DNA from 2 places in the Aurantimicrobium sp. MWH-Uga1 genome. Region 2 is predicted to be linked to the other one. Evidence: predicted binding sites of a transcription regulator. Region 2 holds the regulator's gene; the other holds the start of a gene.
What was found. Region 2 encodes LexA, which represses DNA repair genes until DNA is damaged. Its sites were predicted from a motif close to TCGAACANNTGTTCGA; they were not measured.
Positions count from the first base shown of each region.

Region 1: recA (recombinase RecA) is a predicted target of LexA. The motif match lies at 3,949-3,964, and genes of this name have one in related genera.

Region 1 covers NZ_CP030929.1:1,016,737-1,027,473, reverse strand. Annotated here, with positions in the region: gene AURUGA1_RS05105 (DNA translocase FtsK) at 1-2,209, shown strand, start outside; gene pgsA (CDP-diacylglycerol--glycerol-3-phosphate 3-phosphatidyltransferase) at 2,219-2,788, shown strand; gene AURUGA1_RS05095 (CinA family protein) at 2,791-3,249, shown strand; gene AURUGA1_RS05090 (helix-turn-helix domain-containing protein) at 3,386-3,694, shown strand; gene AURUGA1_RS05085 (DUF3046 domain-containing protein) at 3,702-3,926, shown strand; gene recA (recombinase RecA) at 4,196-5,287, shown strand; gene AURUGA1_RS05075 (regulatory protein RecX) at 5,293-5,934, shown strand; gene AURUGA1_RS05070 (hypothetical protein) at 6,045-6,320, shown strand; gene miaB (tRNA (N6-isopentenyl adenosine(37)-C2)-methylthiotransferase MiaB) at 6,332-7,972, shown strand; gene miaA (tRNA (adenosine(37)-N6)-dimethylallyltransferase MiaA) at 7,974-8,903, shown strand; gene dapF (diaminopimelate epimerase) at 8,913-9,830, shown strand; gene AURUGA1_RS05050 (hypothetical protein) at 9,823-10,230, shown strand; gene AURUGA1_RS05045 (class I SAM-dependent methyltransferase) at 10,227-10,737, opposite strand, start outside.
Region 2 covers NZ_CP030929.1:597,684-608,420, reverse strand. Annotated here, with positions in the region: gene AURUGA1_RS03155 (MMPL family transporter) at 1-40, shown strand, start outside; gene AURUGA1_RS03150 (YhgE/Pip domain-containing protein) at 43-1,827, shown strand; gene AURUGA1_RS03145 (SseB family protein) at 1,851-2,663, opposite strand; gene priA (bifunctional 1-(5-phosphoribosyl)-5-((5-phosphoribosylamino)methylideneamino)imidazole-4-carboxamide isomerase/phosphoribosylanthranilate isomerase PriA) at 2,681-3,415, opposite strand; gene hisH (imidazole glycerol phosphate synthase subunit HisH) at 3,437-4,069, opposite strand; gene hisB (imidazoleglycerol-phosphate dehydratase HisB) at 4,066-4,674, opposite strand; gene AURUGA1_RS03125 (histidinol-phosphate transaminase) at 4,694-5,788, opposite strand; gene AURUGA1_RS03120 (hypothetical protein) at 5,878-6,330, opposite strand; gene lexA (transcriptional repressor LexA) at 6,596-7,270, shown strand; gene AURUGA1_RS03110 (methylenetetrahydrofolate reductase) at 7,335-8,285, opposite strand; gene clpX (ATP-dependent Clp protease ATP-binding subunit ClpX) at 8,395-9,687, opposite strand; gene AURUGA1_RS03100 (ATP-dependent Clp protease proteolytic subunit) at 9,835-10,500, opposite strand; gene AURUGA1_RS03095 (ATP-dependent Clp protease proteolytic subunit) at 10,529-10,737, opposite strand, start outside.

The DNA of each region.
Region 1 (10,737 bases), 420 kb from region 2:
AGGAATTGCAGCCCTCGCTGATGCAGGCGGCGTATTGGGCTGGGTCATCGCGGCTCCATTAGCTCTCATCATCACTCCGGTAGGTGCTGTTGCTGTGATGATTGCGCTCATTGTGCTGTCACTACTGATCATCACCAAGACTCCACCAAACCGCATCGGTGCTCGTTTACGTGAACTGTATGAGTATCTTTTTGGTTCACATGCTGGGGCTGAAAGCAAAGAAACTGGCTCAATTGAGATTCTCGAGCTTGATCCAGTTGAGGCGTCCTCGTTGCCGTGGTGGCGCAGAAACGCGAGCAAGCGTGAAACCGAAGCAGCTTTTGATACACCGGTGATAACTGATCCTGCGGCACATGCAGTTGATTTAGCCGCCACCCGCGAGATCTCAGACGTGGACATCATTGAAGAATTAGCCAACGCAGAAGAAGCAGTGCGCGCATTCCATACAGGAGAGGTCGTCACAGATCCTGAATCTGTAGCTTCTCAGGACAACGTTTCTACAGCTCCGGTAGCGATTGTTGCCGCAACGGCTGAAGAGGCTGGTGTTGATGAATCTGTTGTCCCTCGTGTTTCCGCTCCCAAGGCGCCACCTGCCGTGTACCGCCTACCTCCCGCCAATTCACTGTCCGCAGGAGCCCCTGCAAAGACTCGTTCTGCAGCGAATGATGAGGCTGTCAGGGCAATCACAGAAGTACTTAAACAATTCGCAGTAGACGCCACCGTTACCGGATTTAGCCGTGGACCAACAGTGACACGCTACGAAATTGAACTTGGGCCTGGCGTGAAGGTCGAACGCGTCACTGCGCTGTCGAAGAATCTCTCCTATGCCGTTGCTTCTAATGAGGTACGCATCCTCTCGCCGATTCCCGGCAAGAGTGCCATCGGTATTGAGATTCCAAATACAGACAGAGAAATCGTCACTTTGGGTGACGTACTGCGCTCTAACGCTTCCTCTTCTAGTGAGCACCCCATGACTATTGGCGTGGGTAAAGACGTTGAGGGCGGCTTCGTCGTAGCGAACCTGGCCAAAATGCCCCACCTTCTTGTCGCAGGTTCAACCGGTTCTGGTAAGTCAAGCTTCGTTAACTCCATGATTACCAGCATCCTGATGCGCTCAACTCCCGCAGAAGTACGCATGGTTCTTGTAGATCCCAAACGCGTCGAGTTAGCGCCCTATGCCGGTGTTCCACACCTGATTACCCCCATCATTACAAACCCCAAAAAAGCTGCAGAAGCTCTTCAGTGGGTCGTAAAAGAGATGGATATGCGTTATGACGACCTGGCAAGTTTTGGGTTCCGTCACATCGATGATTTCAACCGGGCTGTTATCAATAATGACATCGTGCTGCCCCCTGGCAGTGAGAGAGAACTGCGTCCTTATCCTTATCTCCTCGTCGTTGTTGATGAGCTCGCGGACCTGATGATGGTTGCTCCTCGAGATGTCGAAGATTCCGTGGTGCGAATTACTCAACTTGCACGTGCTTCCGGAATTCACTTGGTGTTGGCAACCCAGCGACCCTCGGTAGATGTGGTTACCGGTTTGATTAAGGCCAATGTTCCCTCGCGTCTAGCATTTGCGGTAACGAGCGTTACAGATTCGCGCGTTATTCTCGACCAACCGGGCGCTGACAAGCTCATCGGGCAAGGTGACGCTCTCTTCCTACCCATGGGCGCCAATAAGCCCATTCGGGTTCAGGGTGCATGGGTCTCGGAAGAGGAAATCCATAAAGTTGTCACCCATGTCACTAGACAAGCACGACCTGAATATCGTCAGGATGTTGCCGCAGCAGCAGAGCGCAAAGAAATCGATGCAGACATCGGTGATGACTTAGACGTACTGCTTCAAGCTGTTGAACTTGTCGTCTCCACGCAGTTTGGTTCGACATCGATGCTGCAACGCAAACTACGTGTTGGTTTCGCCAAAGCTGGACGCTTGATGGATCTGATGGAAAGTCGGGGAATCGTTGGTCCTTCTGAAGGGTCCAAAGCTCGAGATGTTCTAGTTTCTCAGGAACAACTTGCTGGTGTTCTCGCCACTCTCCGCGGAGAAGATGTTCCCACTGTAGTTGCTCCCACGGGAAACATCACTGTGATGGCTTCTGAAGACCCTTACGGGCATGATCCCGTTGCATCCATGACGTCGGGTCATGAGGAAGTTGATGGGGATGACGGCAATGAAGACGCATGGCAACTCACAGGCCGGGACTAGCCTGAAGCTATGAAGCACGTACCAAACATCATCACCATTGTTCGCATCTTTTTTGCGCCAGTCTTTATTGGGATGCTCCTGACAGCAGGTGATGACCTGAACTCGCCTTTGCGTTGGTGGGGTGCCGGACTTTTTGTTTTAGGCATGGCAACAGATGGAATTGATGGCTACCTAGCTCGTAAATACAACGTAGTCAGCGATTTCGGGAAGCTTCTTGACCCTATTGCTGACAAAGTACTGACCGGCGGCGCCCTCATTACACTGTCGATACTCGGTGAACTTCCTTGGTGGGTCACCGGCTTGATTCTGCTTCGCGAAATTGGCATTACGGTCTATCGATTTGCTGTGCTCAGTGATCATGTCATCCCTGCTTCTCGTGGCGGTAAATTCAAGACAATTACTCAGTTTGTTGCCATTACCTGCGCGTTGCTTCCCCTTCAGATATTTATGGGCACTGCAGCTGATGTGTTGAACACAATCTTGATGTCTGTAGCCACCATCATCACCGTTTGGACGGGTATCGACTATCTTCTTGATGCCCGAAGGCAAACAAAGAAACTTGCCACAAAAAAGGACTAGTCATGACCTCTGAGCTGATCCAGCGCCTCACCCAACGAGGAATGACTGTTGCTGTTGCCGAATCCTTGACCGGTGGCCTGCTTGCAGCTCGTCTCACCGAAGTTCCCGGCGCATCTGCTGTCTTTCGCGGTGGAATTGTTGCCTACGCGACTGATCTTAAACATGAGTTGTTAGGCATTGACAGTGCTCTTCTTGAGCAACGTGGTCCCGTTGACTCGAAAGTCGCCAAACTGATGGCTGTCGGTATTGCAAACAAACTTTCGGCAGACATCGGGCTCGCAACTACCGGGGTTGCTGGACCAGATTCGCAAGGCGGTGCCGAGGTGGGGACTGTCTTCATTGCCTGCGTGGGGCAGGGGAGCGAAACAGTTGAAGAACACCATTTTGAGGGCACAAGAAATGAAATCCGCGCACTCACCGTTCAAGCTGCACTCGCACTTCTTGCAAGGCACATCAATTAGGTGTCATTCTCGGGAATAAATCTCGAGTAACTTAAGTTGATACAAGAAGACTCACATCTTGTTTTCAGGTTTGAGTGACTAACATAGTGATGTAGATGAAGAGGAACCGACAGGTTCACCAGCGTAGGGAGGCACCATGATTCTTGTTCGACAGGAAATCGGCGATGTTCTGCGCGACTACCGCTTGCAGAAAGGTCGCACACTGCGACAGGTTGCGAGCAAGGCTAGCGTTGCACTTGGGTATCTGAGTGAGGTCGAACGCGGGCAAAAGGAAGCGAGTTCTGAGATTCTTGCTGCTGTGGCAGATGCTCTCGACACTCCAATTTCACAAATTATGCGTGAAGTGGGCGATCGTTTAGCAGTCATTGAAGGTATTGAGCCTATGCGCGCAATCCCTGACACTGTTCCGGACGAGTTCGTCAACGATTTCGTAGCTACTCGCTAGAAGTATTTTGCGCCTCAGCGAATTTTGGCGCGCCGTCTCAGACGAGTTCGGTGAGGCATACGGACGTGTCCTCGTCAATGACTTGGTTTTGTCTGAACTGGGTTCACTTACCTCTGCGGAGGCTTTGCGTAAAGGTATTCCTGCCCGTTCTGTATGGCTCGCACTTGTCAAAGCGGCTGACGTTCCCGAGTCACGGTGGTATGGAGTCGGCTTACCTGAGCCAAAGAAGTAATTTCCAACACGCCGATATTTGTTCGAATATGTATTCGAAAACGGCTAGTCTCCTACACATGCACTTATTTGCACGTGTTATCCCCGAAGAAGCGCTGCAGGCAGTCAATGTCCGTGGCTACTTCTACGGTGAGATACGTCCGAATAGGAGCATCCGCCTTGTCGTAAGCGCCCCGCAGCGCCCGCCCCGCCTTCACCGGCCGGTCGGTAGCGGAGGAGTAGCACGACAGCCGATAGGCGAATCACCCTCGATATGTAAAGGAGACGGCCATGGCATCCGCCGCTGACCGCGAAAAAGCACTAGAAACAGCACTAGCCCAAATCGACCGCCAGTTCGGTAAAGGTTCCGTCATGCGCCTGGGAAGCGACGAACGCGCTCCCGTCGAGGTGATTCCGACAGGATCAATCGCACTTGATGTTGCTCTCGGTATCGGGGGACTTCCTCGTGGCCGTATCGTCGAGATTTACGGTCCAGAGTCATCGGGTAAAACCACACTGACACTCCACGCTATTGCTAATGTGCAGAAGCAGGGTGGCATCGCCGCATTTATCGACGCTGAACATGCACTCGACCCTGAATATGCCAAGAAGCTTGGTGTTGATATCGATGCTCTTCTTGTTTCTCAGCCTGATACTGGTGAACAAGCACTTGAGATTGCAGACATGCTCGTCCGCTCAGGATCTATTGATCTCATTGTCATTGACTCTGTCGCGGCTTTGGTTCCTCGCGCTGAAATTGAAGGTGAAATGGGAGACTCTCACGTTGGTCTGCAGGCACGTTTGATGTCTCAGGCGTTGCGTAAGCTCACCGGTGGATTGAACTCCACCAACACCACCATGATTTTCATCAACCAGCTACGCGAGAAGATTGGTGTGTTCTTCGGAAGCCCAGAAACTACTGCTGGTGGTAAGGCATTGAAGTTCTATGCTTCTGTGCGTCTGGACATTCGCCGCATTGAAACCCTCAAGGATGGTACCGATGCCGTCGGTAACCGCACTCGCGTCAAGGTCGTTAAGAACAAGATGGCCCCGCCCTTCAAGCAGGCTGAATTCGACATTCTTTACGGGACTGGTATCTCTCGTGAAGGAAGCCTTTTGGACTTTGGTGTCGATCAGGGAATCGTGAAGAAGTCTGGAGCGTGGTACACCTACGAAGCAGACCAGCTTGGTCAGGGTAAAGAAAATTCACGTAACTTCCTTATTGAAAACCCTGCCGTGGCTCTAGAGATCGAACAGAAGATTCTTGCAAAGCTCGGAGTTGGTGCTGCGGCAGCGGAAGCTGCTGCTGTTGAAGCAGCCGCAACTGCGACAGAGGTCGAACCAGACTTCGAGGCAGTTGAAGAGGTCCGCAAGGGAGCCTGAGTTTCGTGACAAACGTCACATTCTTACCCTGGGTTGACCCAGAACAGAATCAGCCCGTTGCCTCATCTGTGACTGCAGGTGAGGCAACGGCTAACTCACACGATATTCCTGAAGGGGTCTCTCGTTTGAGCACAGTTTTGTTTACAGACGCTGAAGAAATAGAAGAAGTTTCTGCAGCAGGTTTGGATCTTGATGCGCTGGAGCAGAGTTTGCTCAGAAAACTCAACTCCCAGGATCTGTCTGTGTTTGAGGTTCAACAGTGGCTCGCCAGTAAGGATGCCCCTGAAGCGGATGCGGCCGAATTGGTAGCAAAATGCGAGCGTTTGAACTATCTCAACGATGAACGATTAGCGTATGAGCTTGTTTCACGACTGAGCGAGCGCAAAGGTAAAAGTAAAAGCGTAATTATCAGAGAGTTACGTCAACGAGGAATCTCAACTGCACTGATCAGCGCTGCCGTGGAATCTATCAATGATGATGATGAATTACACAAAGCAACTGAACTTGCCGTACAGAGAGTTCGCCAATTTTCACGACTTGACGACGTTACGGCAGAACGCCGATTGGTTGGTTTTCTCAGTAGGCGGGGATATTCCGGAGACATCGTTCGTGCGGCGTGTAAAGAAGCTTTGAGTTCTAGGTCCTAAGCTTTCAAGAGTGCTCAATGACATTCTCAACAGCCCCTATGGGTCGTTGCCGCATTACTTGTCATCATCGTGTACATCACATGGGGCTATCGCCGCAGGAAGTAGAAACTATGTTTGATCCCACTCCAGAAGAACAAGCTGAAACTCCTGCTAAACCTCTTACGCCCAAACAACAAGCTGCACGTATAAAAGCCACAAAGCGAAACGTTGTTGCTGTGATTATCTGCGGCGTGCTGTGTGTTGTGCTTGGTGTCGTTGCAGCCGTACTTCCTTCAGAGGTCGCTACACCCTGGATGTTTGCCAGCTACGCAGCTGGATATGTTGGAGTTCTCTGGGGACTTGCAGCTCTGTGGTCCCATTACATGGGACCAAACTCGGCAAAGTAAACTGGACTCCTATGTCCAGTCCGAGTGAAGCTCCCACATTCATCCCCGCCTCAGAGGCGGCAGTTGATGAATCTGGTCGTCGGCGTACCTATGAGGTACGAACATTTGGCTGCCAGATGAACGTTCACGATAGTGAACGCCTTGCTGGGGCTATGGAAGCCGCTGGGTACATCAAGTTTGATCTAGCTGCCGAAGCGGAAGCTAATCCTGACCTCAAACGAAGCGCCAGCTCGCCACAACCTGATGTCGTTGTCATCAACACCTGTGCTGTGCGGGAAAACGCGGATAACAAGCTCTATGGAAACCTCGGACACTTAGCTCGTGTCAAGGAGAAGCACAAGGGGTTACAGATCGCAGTAGGCGGGTGTCTTGCTCAAAAAGATCAAGCTCTCGTTCTCAAAAAAGCGCCCTGGGTTGATGTTGTCTTTGGTACCCACAATATGGGCTCACTGCCTGGCTTATTGGAGCGCTCACGCCACAACAACAAGGCTGAACTGGAAATTCTGGAATCTCTCGAAACCTTCCCATCAACACTTCCTACTAAGCGTGACTCTACGTATTCGGGGTGGGTATCCATTTCTGTTGGATGCAACAACACATGCACTTTCTGCATCGTGCCAAGCTTGCGCGGCAAAGAACGCGACCGGCGTCCAGGTGAAGTACTCAACGAGGTCAAGGCCTTAGTTGACCAAGGCGCCATTGAAGTAACCTTGCTGGGCCAAAACGTCAACACGTATGGTGTTGAGTTTGGTGACAAGGGAGCTTTTGCCAAGCTGCTTCGGGCATGTGGAGAGATTGACGGCTTAGAACGAGTGCGTTTCACAAGCCCTCACCCTGCTGCCTTTACTGATGATGTGATTGCTGCAATGGCAGAAACACACAACGTCATGCCTCAGCTCCACATGCCTTTGCAATCTGGCTCAGATGCCATTTTGAAAGCCATGCGCCGCAGCTATCGAAGTGACAAGTTTTTGGGTATCTTGCAACGTGTTCGTGAAGCGATGCCTCATGCGGCCATCAGCACGGACATCATTGTCGGTTTCCCTGGAGAAACCGATGAAGATTTTGAAGAAACACTTCGCGTGGTTCGTGAAGCACGTTTCGCAACCGCATTCACTTTCCAATACTCCAAGCGTCCCGGAACACCGGCTGCAGATATGGACAACCAAGTTCCTAAAGCTGTTGTTCAAGAGCGCTATGAGCGACTAGTTGAACTTCAAAATGACATTGCATGGCAAGAAAACAAGAAGCAAATTGGTCGCGAAGTGCACGTCCTTGTAGCAAACGGGGAAGGTCGCAAGGACGCTGCTACAGAGCGGATGAGTGGTCGTGCAGAAGATTCACGTTTAGTGCACTTTGAGGTGACCCCAGGAAGTGAAATCCCGCGCCCTGGTGATGTTGTCACGGTCACAATTACTGAAGCAGCTCCCTTCCACCTTCTCGCAGATGATCCTTCCGGAGCACCCGTCAAGGTTCGTCGCACAATTGCTGGTGACGCATGGGATCGTGAACAAGCGGAAAGTTGTGGAGTTCCCTCAACCGGTGGTGCGAGGAACCTGGGTTCAACTTCTATTCCTGTTGTCGGTTTAGGTATGCCCACTTTTCGCGTCTCAACCACACCTATTTACGACGTCGAAGACGGGCAGCGTTAGGGTGACAGCCAACACCCAAATCATCGCGATTGTGGGCGCAACCGGAACCGGAAAAACCGAACTTTCATTAGATGTGGCGCACGCTCTCGCCGAGCAGGGTCACATTGCTGAAGTTGTAAATGCAGACGCAATGCAGCTTTATGTTGGGATGAATATTGGGACTGCCAAGCTTCCTGAAACACAGCGTGAGGGGATTCCTCATCATATGTTTGACGTGTTGAGTGTCACGACAGAAGCGGCAGTTGCCGATTATCAACAACAAGCTCGTCACATTATTGAAGAGATCCACTCTCGTGGAAGCATTCCCATTCTCGTTGGGGGATCGGGTCTGTATGTCAGCAGTGTCCTGTTTGATTTCGAGTTCCCCGGACATGATGACCAGGTTCGTCAAGAGCTTGAGCGTGAATTTGAGCGAGAGGGCATCAAGCCACTCTTTGCTCGCCTGAAAGAGATGGCTCCCGAAGCAGCTGAGCGCATTGATCCTCAGAATTCACGTCGAGTGATCAGGGCTTTGGAAGTCCTTGAGGTCACAGGTAGTACTGCATCGTTGGGCACATTGCCTGAGGAAACTCGATATTGGAAGCCCACAGTAATTTTCGGGTTAGCAGAGGACCGCGATGTCCTCGTTCAACGACTTGATGCTCGTGTCGAGAAAATGTGGGAAGAAGGGTTACTCGATGAGGTTGAAAGTTTGATTCCCCAAGGGATCGAACAAGGGATAACTGCTCGTCGCGCCATAGGGTATGCCCAAGCTTTAGCTCAGCTAGCTGGTGAAATGACCCAGGAAGAAGCAATCACAGAAACACAGAGCATTACACGCAGATATGCTCGCAGACAAGTGAGTTGGTTCAAGCGATATGCAGACATCGTGTGGCTGCCTGCTGGTAATCCTCACAACGTTCGTGAAGTTCTTCACAGGATTCACACTTAAACTGAACACATGGCTATTTCGCTCCATTTCACCAAAGGTCACGGCACAGGTAATGACTTTGTGCTCTACACCGACCCTGAGGGTGAACTACCGCTGACTCCAAGTCAGATAGCTGCACTGTGTGACCGACACTTTGGAATTGGTGCAGACGGCGTGATTCGTGCCGTGAAAAGTAGCAAACTCAATCGCAAACATGAGCCTGGACAGATTGTTTCAGATCCTGCTGGTTCAGCAGCGCTGGAAGAAGATGCAGCAGCTGAGTGGTTTATGGATTACTACAACTCAGATGGTTCTCTGAGTGAAATGTGTGGAAACGGGATACGTGTTTTTGCCAAATATCTTCTTGAAACCGGCCTGACCGCGATTAATCCCGGCGAAACTCTGGCCATTGGCACGCGCGCAGGGGTCCGTGATCTCACCGCCCAAGGTGCCAGCTTTCAAGTTGACATGGGGCGCTGGAGTTTTGCTGGCGGTGAACCAGTCGTCAAAGTTGACGGTGTTCCCGTCGCAAGGCCTGGTCTGGGAATTAGCGTGGGCAACCCTCACGTCATTGCGGCTTTTGCTGATGATACTGAGCTCGATACGGCAGATCTTTCGCATGCTCCACGTTTAGAACCAGCACTTCCTGAAGGTGCAAATGTGGAACTGGTTGTTCCTCGTGACCCGCTGGTCAAAGATGGTGTCGGCCATATCCGTATGCGAGTTCACGAACGTGGCTCCGGGGAGACCCTCTCGTGTGGAACTGGAGTTGTGGCTGCAGCCCTGGCAACCCGCCACTGGGCTGGTGAAGGAGCCCCCCATAACTGGAAGGTTGATGTTCCCGGAGGAACGCTTGCGGTACGTATGTTCCCTACTGAGGAAGGCGAACACGTCGCTTTGTCTGGACCTGCCGAACTTGTTTACACGGGAGTTGTTGAACTTGCATAAATCCGTCCATTTAGGAACAACCGTCATTGTTGCTTCACTTGCGTTGACGGGCTGTAATCAAATTCCAAGTTTTGATGCAAACGATAAAGCCGCGAACACAGCAGCCTGTGAGTCTGTGAGTACAACGTGGGAAACTCTCAACGCAGCATTTAGCAGTGGAGATATTCTCGGTTTGCCAGCAGCGATTGTGAGCGTTCCCAGTCAACTCGATCAGGTGCTTTCTGGAGCAACAGATCAGCAACTCAAAGAATCACTCACCGGTTTGAAGTCACAGGTTCAATCCATTGTGGATGGGAACCAACCTGACGTGAGTGCCTTGGTTGCCTCCGGCGTAGGAATCTCAGCGCGGTGTGCAATCTTGGGGGCAACAGTTGACCTCCAGTTGCCCCAAATTCCTTAGGAGACGCGCGTCACGTTAATGATGCGAAATCCTTTTCGAGTGTCCTCGCGTGTAGCGCTGTGGGTTGAAGCAAATTCGCTGCTGAGCCACTTCTCAAATGAGTCGGCTCCAAGGTGTTTTGCTACGACCAGATAAGCCTGACCACCGATGTTCAGGCGAGGAAGCCAGGTGCACATAATGGCATGTAATTCAGCTTTGCCAACCCGAATTGGGGGATTTGACCACATCAGATCAAAACTGAGCTGGGGATCTATCTCATCCGGCGTTGAGGTGGTGATGTTATCGAGGTTCAAACGTTCTGCATTGCGTCTTGTCAGCTCAAGTGCACGCTGATTGACATCAACGGCGTAGATATGTGCCGCAGGCGCTTCAAGAGCCAACGTCAGGGCAAGCGGGCCCCATCCACACCCAATGTCGAGAAAATTACCGGCATGAGGTGGCTTTGGAACGCTGTACAGCAGCTGTTCCGTCCCAGCATCAATATGATCTGGGCTAAATATGCCACCA
Region 2 (10,737 bases):
CGACAATGCGTCGTCCTCACGCAAGAAAGTGCAGGCATAATCATGGCTTCGTTATTCACCAGACTCAGCGGTCAAACCGAAACCAAGCCCAAACTTCTTGTCGTCCTCGGGTTGATCTTTGTTCCTCTCATTGTCGTTGGTGGGTTGATGTGGGGACTGTGGAACCCCACTGAACGACTCGACCGGGTCAAAGCAGCCATCGTCAATAATGATGAGCCTGTAACCGTCAATGGCCAGATCACGCCCTTGGGACGGCTGTTGACTGCGGGGTTAGTTAAAGGCGATGGCTCCGACACAAATTATGTCTGGGTCATCACTAACGAATCAGGCGCTAAGAAAGGCCTTGAGAACGGAACCTATGTTGCTGCAGTAACCATCCCCGAGAACTTTTCCAAGGTTGCTACCTCGGCGATGGGCAATGCTACAGATGCCACTCAGGCGTTGATTGAGGTAACAACCAGCGAGAAGAGCCGACTCGTCGATGATGCGATCACCACAGCGATTACCTCCACGGCTGTGAACTTGATGAACCAACAACTCACCTCGCTCTATTTGGAGCGTGTATTGCTTGGCTTTAGTGACCTCAGCGAAGGCTTATCCGAAGCTGCGCAAGGTTCAGACGAACTAACCAAGGGAATATATGCCCTTGCCGATGGTGCAAACCAGTTAGCAACTGGCGCTTCTACTTTCTCCTCAGGAATGTGGGCACTGAACGCTCAGACCTCCCAACTTCCTTCACAAACGCAACAGCTCGCGACCGGAGCAGCGACAACGGATGGCTACGCACAGCAGTTGTCTGGAGCACTCGGTCAAACAGCTGGTGGCCTGGCCGCACTGTCTGGAAACACCTGTCTTGCTGTGACGAGCAACAATCAGCAGTACTGTGGCGGACTGGACACTATTAGTGGAACACTCTCCCAACAACTAGTCCCTCTAGCCGCGGGTGTCGCCCAGGGAACAACTGGAGTTTCCAGTGGGACCTCAGCCCTCGCGGGCGGGATGCCTGCACTCTCGTCAGGAATTAGTGAACTTGCTGCCGGCAGCGCCGGTATCGCTACCGGAATAAGCGGAATCGCTTCTGGTGCGAGTGCGCTGGGCGATGGTTCACAGAAGCTTGCAGACGGGCTGGACGAAGCTGTAGCCAACATCCCGACCTACACCGAAGATCAAGTCAGCACTCTTGCTGATCTTGTTACTGCGCCCGTCGGAATCAAGAACGGTGGCGGGCTCACCTTCGGTGCTAACAGCACTCCCCTGTATGTGGTCTTGTCACTCTGGTTAGGTGCACTTGCCATCTTTATCGTGCTCAGAGCTATTCCGCTTCGAGTACTTGAATCAACACGATCCTCACTCTCGCTGGCAACACGTGCTTATGGAATCCCTGCCGTGGCGGCGATCTTGCAAGCAGTGGCAGTTGCTACCGTGATTGCTTTTGCGCAAGGCTATGACGTTGCGGAATGGGCTTCGATCACAGTGGTTTCAGCGCTCATCAGCCTGGCGTTCACAGCAACAAACCAAGCTCTAGTCGCTGTTTTGGAAGGTTTTGGCCGCTTGGTCTCACTTGCGATTGGAATTCTTATCCTCGTCACCGGCGTTATCTCAACGGTGCCACAGATTCTGGATAGCATCTTGAGCTACACCCCAGCTACCGAAGCAGTGACTGCGTTACAGGCCATCATCAGTGAGGGGCAGGTTTCAGGTTTCGCTGCTGCCATCACTGCAATGGTGCTGTGGACACTGGGAGCCATTGCGGTAACTGCAATTACGATCTCTCGTAAGCGGCACGTTTCCATCACCGCACTAACCAGAGAAACTCAGCCCGTATAGGGCAGAGTTTCTCTGGAAAGTACTTAGTGCACAGTGGTCAACTGAAGCTTCATTGAATCAACACGCAATGCAATAGTTTCATCCTGAGCCCAGCGCGTGGACAACAGCGAAACGACGTCCTGAATCTGCTCAGCACTCATCTGAGGTGGCAATCCAATCTGAACGATGAGGTCTTCACTCATTCCGCGAGCGTCGGGGTCACCCGCCAACAGAGTGATGGATTTCACGATGTCCTGTCCCTCTAAAGATCTGTTGAATGCCTGCTGAACCTCAACATCCGCATGAGCAGGTTGCCAGCTCAGATCCTGTGCAATAGCAGCGATAACCGGTCTGCGCAGAATAAGTTCTGTTGGCGATTGTGGGTCTATGACGATCCACTGCGCACCATCAGCGGCGGCAGCCAATGCGGCACGTCTGGCTTCAACCGGCACAGGTCTAGCTTGGGGATTCCACCGCTGTAAAGCGGCAACGCTCGTAAATACGGGCAATACTCGTTGCCCCTGAGGCCCTTCAACAGTGACGATAGCAAGCTCTTGAGTCTTATCGACAACAAGACCGGCAGCGTTGACGCCAACTTCTCCAGCCTCGGCAAGCAAAGGGATGAGGAATCGTGTGGAACGAATTGTGTCAATGACACTAATCAGAGCCTCTGCGCGAAGAAGGTCATCAACGCCAAGAGAACGAAAGGTATTCAGCGCTGCAGCTAATTCCTCAGAGATTTCACCATTGTCATCGGCAAAGGGATTTGCTTCAAATTGACGCCCTTCCCAGGGCTGACCGGCAGAGTCTGCATGATCGGTTGAACCGAACATATGACCGTCGTGGGAGTGAGACATCAGGTTATCTGAGAGGCTTATTTGTACGCGACAGCAATTGCTTGTTCAAGCGTGAACTTGTGCGCGTAGAGTGCTTTACCCACAATGGCACCTTCAACGCCCAATGGAACCAGTGAACGCAAGGCAACAAGATCATCAAGGCTAGCAATTCCACCAGAGGCCACAACGGGTTTACCGGTCTTCTGCGTAATAGCACTGAGTAACTCAATGTTGGGGCCGTTGAGCATGCCATCGCGTGTGACATCGGTAACAACGTAACGTGCACATCCAGCTTCTTCCAAGCGGGCAAGAACATCCCAGAGGTTTCCCCCTTCTTCTGTCCAGCCACGGGCTGCCAGCGTCTCGCCGCGAACATCCAAACCCACAGCAATCTGGTCACCATACCGAGCTATTGCTAAAGCCGCCCAATCTGGGTTCTCCAGCGCTGCAGTTCCGAGGTTAACGCGGGTTGCTCCGCTTTCAAGTGCAGATTCTAAGGATGCATCATCGCGAATACCGCCAGAGAGTTCGATCTTCACACCAGGAACTTCCACGATCACACGACGCAGCAAGGCGCGGTTTTCACCCCGTCCAAACGCTGCGTCGAGATCGACGAGGTGAATCCATTCAGCTCCTTGCTCAGCCCAGTCAGAGGCGGCATCAACGGGGTCGCCAAAGTCTGTTTCGGTTCCTAGAGCACCCTGAGTAAGTCTGACAGCTTTACCTTCGGCAACATCAACAGCGGGCAGAAGTTCAAGAATAGGCGCAGTCATGGGATGTTCCTTATATCGGGGTCAGAGAGTTTCGAGCCAGTTGCGCAGGAGCTGAATACCTGCTTGACCGGACTTTTCGGGATGGAATTGGGTTGCGACCAGTGGTCCATTTTCAACAGCAGCAATGAATCGCTGTCCATGTTCAGCCCATGTGACAGTTGGTTGTGGGAAGGGCGGAATGACGTCTAGATTCCATTCTGTGACACCGTATGAGTGCACGAAGTAGAAGCGCTCATCTTCGATGCCCTTAAAGAGTTGCGAGTTCTCCCCTACGTCAACTGTGTTCCATCCCATGTGGGGAAGAATCGGAGCCTCTAGCTTGTGGACTGTCTCATCCCACTCGCCCAAACCTGGAGTGTCCACGCCACCTTCAAGACCATTGGCAAACATGATCTGCATTCCTACGCAGATGCCCATCACTGGGCGGCCACCAGCAAGACGACGCTCAATGATTTCTCCGCCGTCGACTGCGTTAAGCGCTTCCATTACGGCCGCAAAAGCTCCAACACCGGGAACGAGAAGTCCATCTGCCTCAGCACATGTGGATTTATCCCGCGTGAGTTCAACCTTCGCCCCTGCGAGCTCTACCGCTTTGATTGCGGAGTGAATGTTTCCCGTGCCGTAGTCGAAAACAACGACGGATTTTTGGGTCACAGAGCACCCTTCGTGCTGGGGATTCCCTGTACGAGCGGGTCAAGTGCTTTGGCCTGACGGAATGCACGAGCAAACGCCTTGAACTCTGCCTCAGCAATGTGGTGAGGGTCACGACCGTTCAATACTGTGATGTGGGTAGTAAGACCCGCATTGAAGGTGATGGCTTCAAATACGTGGCGAACCATGGAACCGGTGAAGTGGCCGCCAATAAGGTGGAATTCAAAACCTGCTGGCTCACCAGAGTGCACCAAGAATGGGCGTCCAGAAATGTCGACAACAGCCTGAACCAGGGCTTCATCAAGTGGAACAAGTGCGTCACCAAATCGAGAAATACCGGCTTTGTCTCCCAGTGCTTCGCGAATAGCGAGACCGAGAGAAATACCAATGTCTTCAACAGTGTGGTGAACATCAATGTGGATATCACCAGAAGCCTTGACGGTGAGGTCAGAAAGAGAGTGCTTAGCAAACGCTGTGAGCATGTGATCGAAGAAAGGGACAGTCGTCTCGATGTTGCTCACACCCGTGCCGTCAAGATTGATGGTGAGTTCAATGCTCGACTCGCTCGTGGTGCGAGAAATGCTCGCAATGCGCGGTGCCTGTGTCATAGCTCCAGTTTAGTGGAGCTTAAAGAGCGCCATTAATCGAGCCATCAATGGCTGCCAGTGCGTTCAAGAATTCGGTTGTTTCTGCTTCTGTACCTGCCGTCACTCGTAAGTGGTGGGGCATACCGATGTCACGGATGATGATTCCTTGAGCAAGGAGTTTCTCAAAAACATCTTGGGGGTCACGAACCCCGCCAAAGAGAACGAAGTTCGCACTCGAGGGATAAGGCGTGTATCCGAGGGCAGCAAGCTCAGTGACGAGGCGGTCTCGTTGAGAACGAATGTCATCGACCATCGCCAGCATTGCTGGAGTGTGCGCCAGTGCTCCTTCCGCAGCTGCCTGCGTCAGTGCAGAGAGGTGGTAGGGCAAACGCACCAAGCGAAGAGCATCAGTTACAGCAGGATCAGCAGCTAGATACCCCAAGCGGGCACCAGCAAAGGCAAAAGCTTTACTCATGGTGCGGGAGATGACCAGGCGTGGACGACCAGCCAACAATGTCAGTGCAGTGGGCTCACCTTCAGGCGCAAACTCGGCATAAGCCTCGTCAACGAAAACAATGCCGTCCGTCGCATCGTAGGCAGCGGCGATGGTCTCCAAGGAAACAGGAGTGCCCGTGGGGTTGTTGGGGGTACAGAAGAACACGATGTCAGGCTTGTATTCCTTGATGGCTGCAACCGCCGTTGCGGGGGAAATCTCAAAGTCAGCATCACGCTGGGCGGGAATCCACTGCGTACCTGTCCCGGAGGCAATGATGGAGTGCATGGAGTAAGTGGGCGGAAATGCCAACAACGAACGGTCAGGACCACCAAAAGCCTGGAGTAGCTGCTGTATGACCTCATTGGATCCGTTTGCCGCCCAGATGTTCTCTGCAGTCAGCCCGTGACCTAAATAAGTTGCAAGCGCCCTGCGCAGTTCGGTGAATTCACGATCCGGGTATCGGTTGATGCGCCCCAGGGCTGTGTGAATTCGCCCCATGATGTCTTCAACAACCTGCGGTGGTACAGGGTGAGTGTTTTCGTTGACGTTAAGCTCCACGCGCACGTGCTCTTGAGGAGCGCCATAAGGCTTGAGGCCCCGAAGATCGTCGCGAATGGGGAGGTCGTCAAGAGAAGTCACCTCTTCAGTTTAAGCCGTGAAAGAAAGGAAAAACGCCGACTCCCGTCTGGGAGCCGGCGTTCGGAAAGAAGAATACAGAAATAAGTGACTTAGTAACCTGCGGGTAGAGCAATCTTCTGTCCTGCCTGTACAGGACCTTCTAGGTTGTTCAGCGAGACAATCTCTGCCACAACGTCACGGGGGTCAGCGTTGGGTGCGATTTCAGCAGCTAAGTGCCACAGGGTCTCGCCCGAAGACAAGGTCACGTATGTGAAGTCTTGTGATGCACCTTCAGCAGTGGCCACAGCACCACCACTGTTGAGTGCCGCGACAAGGGCACCAATCACGAGAGGAAGCGCGACAAAGGCAGTGAGAATTCGACGACCACGCTTGGTGATACGAAGACGAGTGGTGGGGGTAGCTGCGGGAAGAAAGTTTACGTACGTCACATTGTTAGTGTGACCAGAGCCACGGACAATGCCGGCTTCGCTGCATGGCTCATCAATGTAGTCAGGTTCGACGGGGCGGTGAATTGGTGCGGTGAATGCGAGTACTGCGCTCATGAGATTCTCCTTTTCCTGTTTTTCTCGAATCGGGCCCTCGGCCGGGAGAACCCGATTCGAAGATATATTTCGAAGATATATTCGTATTTCTTCAATGTCAAGTAGATATTGAAGGTTTTTTGGACATTACTTGCGGAATTTTCGAATATGTGTTTGTTTTCTCTACATATTTCGAATACTCTTTCGGTAATGGAGATAGTTCATCACCAACCACGGACATTCCGGTTTGTGGATTGGAACACTCCCAGACAGATCGGAATAAGCCATGACTGAGACAGCAGCTGGCACAAGCAAACGTCGCAAAGGACTGAGCGCAAAGCAGCAACTTATCCTCGACGTCATCACCGCGTATATTGACCAAAACAGCTACCCCCCTTCTATGCAAGAAATCGGGGATGCAGTTGGTCTGTCCTCATTGGCGAGCGTGACCTACCAACTTCAACAGCTAGAACTCGGTGGCTATATTCGCCGTGACCCCAAACTTCCTCGCGCCCTCGAGGTTCTCGGCCAAGGATCAGCTCCTCGCCAGGTCGCCCCTGTGGCAGACAACATCATTCCCCTTGGCGAAGCGGTTCAGGTTCCATTAGTGGGCCAAATTGCCGCAGGTGGACCCATCACTGCCGAGCAGAACACCGAAGATACGATGGCACTGCCTCGCCAGCTTGTTGGTGACGGAGAACTCTTCATGCTCAAGGTCAAAGGCGAGTCGATGATTGACGCAGCAATCTGCGATGGTGACTTTGTCGTCGTCCGTCGTCAACAGACAGCAGAAAACGGTGACATTGTTGCTGCTCTTCTTGATGATGAGGCAACTGTCAAAGTCTTCCGTCAACGTGATGGCCACACCTGGTTGCTTCCTCGCAACAGCAACTACGAACCCATCCTGGGAGACCACGCCACCATCATGGGCAAGGTCGTCACGGTTCTTCGTTCGGTCTAAACACCCACAAACTAATGGCCCGCATGCTGAATACAGCGTGCGGGCCATTGATGTATCTCAATCTTTAGGCTTCGAGCCTACGCAGAACATCCAATACCGGTCCGCTTTGGTTGAAGGCATACAAGTGAATACCGGGCGCTCCCCCGGCCATCAGCTCACGAGCTAAGTTCGCTGCGTGCTCAACACCAATCTCCCGCTGACCTTCAACTGTGGGCTCAATTTCAAGAGCAATCTCCAAATCACTGGGCATATCTTCCCCAGAGATCTCAATCATGCGACGCAAACGTCCAGGGCTAATCACCGGCATGATGCCGGGAATAATGGGCATTCTCAGGCCTGCCTCCTTCGCCTTCTGAGCGAAGGATAGATAGTCATCTGCATGGAAGAACAACTGACTGATGGCCAGGTTTGCTCCCGCAGCTTCTTTGGCCAGCAAAACATCAATGTCTTGGGTCTTAGAACGTGACTGAGGGTGCCCATTAGGGAATGCGGCAACACCGATACGGACAAACTCACGTTTTTGGCTCAGACGTGTTGCGCCGGCGTGCCACCTGGGTTCTTCCACAAACACGAATGGTTCACGTTCAGCTTGAACACGGTGAATGAGCTGTGTGAGTTCCGCTGCACTACCGAGGTCTCCCAGGAAGTCCTCGCCTTCCTGTGTGCCTTGTGGCGGGTCGCCACGCAGGGCGAGGAATGATCGTACACCTGCGTCGAGAAATGTCCGTACGAGCTCATTGGCGCCCTGATAGGACTCGGCAACACAGGTGAGGTGCGCCATCGGCTCAACATCGGTGTTATCCAGAATATATTTCACGCACTCCAAGGTGGCATCTCGAGAAGAGCCTCCTGCACCATAGGTAACGGAGATGAAATCTGGACCTGATGCGGCAAGTTCCAGAATGGTTGCGTGCAGTGCATCTCGGAGTTCGGGGTTGCGTGGTGGGTACACCTCAAAAGAAAAAGGCACGCCAATACTCAGTTCACGAGAACTAGACGGTGATGCGTTGCTCATATTTTCCTCGGGACACTCATCGCGAAAAAGACAACATATAGTTATCCGCGAAGCGTGGGCCGGGCTCGGCAGCCGCTTACACCTGAATAAATCAGGTAGAAGAATGTTATCAGGCTGTGCGTTCCTCTGGCTCAATCACTGCTGAGCTCAAGCGAGGGACAACGGTAGGAGTTGCGTTTTCCGTGACGCACTCTGCCGTGATGATGACTTTATGAATCTGGTCGGTTGAAGGAACCTCAAACATGATGGGCCCAAGGACGTTCTCCAGAATGGCACGCAAGCCACGGGCACCTGTCTGGCGCAGGACAGCCAAGTCAGCGATGGCATCCAGCGCTGCAGGTTCAAATTCCAACTCAACATCATCGAGAGCAAACATGCGCTGGTATTGCTTGACCAGTGCGTTCTTGGGTTCGGTGAGAATGTCAATCAGTGCACTGCGATCTAGTGGCGACACTGTCGCAATAACCGGCAGACGGCCAATGAACTCAGGGATCAAACCAAACTTGTGCAGGTCTTCCGGGAGTACCTCAGCAAAGAAGTCGCGTGCTTCATCCTTGCTCTGCAGTGGAGCACCAAAGCCGATACCGGTCTTTCCTGCACGGGACTGAATGATGTCTTCGAGCCCTGCGAATGCACCGGCAACAATGAAGAGCACATTGGTGGTGTCGAGTTGAATAAATTCCTGGTTAGGGTGCTTACGACCGCCCTGTGGCGGGACGGAAGCAACGGTGCCTTCAAGAATCTTCAACAGTGCCTGCTGAACACCTTCACCAGAAACGTCACGCGTAATCGAGGGGTTCTCTGCTTTGCGTGAGATCTTGTCGATTTCATCGATGTAAATGATGCCCTGCTCTGCACGCTTGACATCAAAGTCAGCGGCCTGCAGGAGCTTGAGAAGAATGTTCTCCACGTCTTCACCGACATACCCTGCTTCCGTCAGCGATGTTGCATCAGCGACAGCGAACGGAACATTCAGACGGCGAGCAAGAGTCTGCGCAAGATAGGTCTTTCCACATCCAGTGGGCCCAATAAGGAGGATGTTGCTCTTAGCAATCTCAACTTCGTTGGCTTTCTCTTCTGCCGTCTTAACACCCTCGCCAGCACGTACGCGTTTGTAGTGGTTGTAAACCGCAACGGAGAGGGCTTTCTTGGCTGGTTCTTGACCAATGACATATTCCTCAAGGAAAGCAAAAATTTCTCGAGGCTTGGGCAAATCGAAATCTGCAATAACGCCCTCTTCGTTGGCTTCTGCCAGACGTTCTTCAATGATCTCGTTACACAGTTCAACGCACTCATCGCAGATATAAACGCCAGGGCCTGCAATGAGCTGGGCTACCTGCTTCTGGCTTTTGCCACAGAAGGAACACTTGAGCAAGTCAGCGCTTTCGCCGATACGTGCCATGGTCAACTCCTTCTCATCTGGAAATACGAGACATTCGAGCCTAACCCGAACCACAGACGTTGCTGTTCACCTGTGAATGCGTGGCGTCGGCGTGCCGAAAAGCGAAAACCCCGACCGAAGTCAGGGTTTTCGTGAAATGTACAGGACTTAGACGCCGATAGCAGCGTTCTTACGCGAGGTAAGAACCTGGTCAATCAGACCATACTCGAGTGCTTCAGCGGCCGAGAGAATCTTGTCACGGTCGATATCCTTGTTGACTTGTTCAACAGAACGGTTCGAGTGCTTGGACAGAGTCTCCTCCAGCCATTCACGCATACGCATGATTTCCTTGGCTTGGATTTCGATATCTGATGCTTGACCACGACCTGCGTCACCTGTTGCAGGCTGGTGAATGAGAACACGTGCGTTTGGCAGAGCTAAACGCTTACCCGGAGCACCTGCTGCCAACAGCACAGCCGCAGCTGATGCTGCCTGGCCGAGGCACACTGTCTGGACCTGCGGGCGGATGTACTGCATTGTGTCGTATATTGCCGTCATCGCGGTGAAAGATCCACCCGGAGAGTTGATATACATCACGATGTCGCGGTCAGGGTCCTGGCTTTCTAGTACAAGAAGCTGAGCCATCACGTCATCTGCTGAAGCGTCATCAACTTGGACGCCTAGGAAGATAATGCGGTCTTCGAAAAGTTTGGCGTATGGGTCTTGACGCTTGTACCCGTAAGCGGTGCGCTCTTCAAAAGTAGGAAGAACGTAGCGGCTGGAAGGAGCTTCCTGACCGTTGAACGCAGTTCCGCCAAAGTTTGGGATAGTCATCTGTAGTCCTCGAATCTGTCTCTGGCGCTTACGCAGTCTTGGTTCCGCCACCACCGGTGACATCGCTTGCTGAGGCACGAACATGGTCAACAAAGCCATACTCGAGAGCTTCTTGAGCAGTGAACCAGCGGTCACGGTCACCATCAGCGTTAATCTGCTCAACAGTCTTACCCGTCTGAGCAGCGGTGATCTCAGCCAAGCTCTGCTTCATCGAGTTGATCAGCTGTGCTTGGGTCT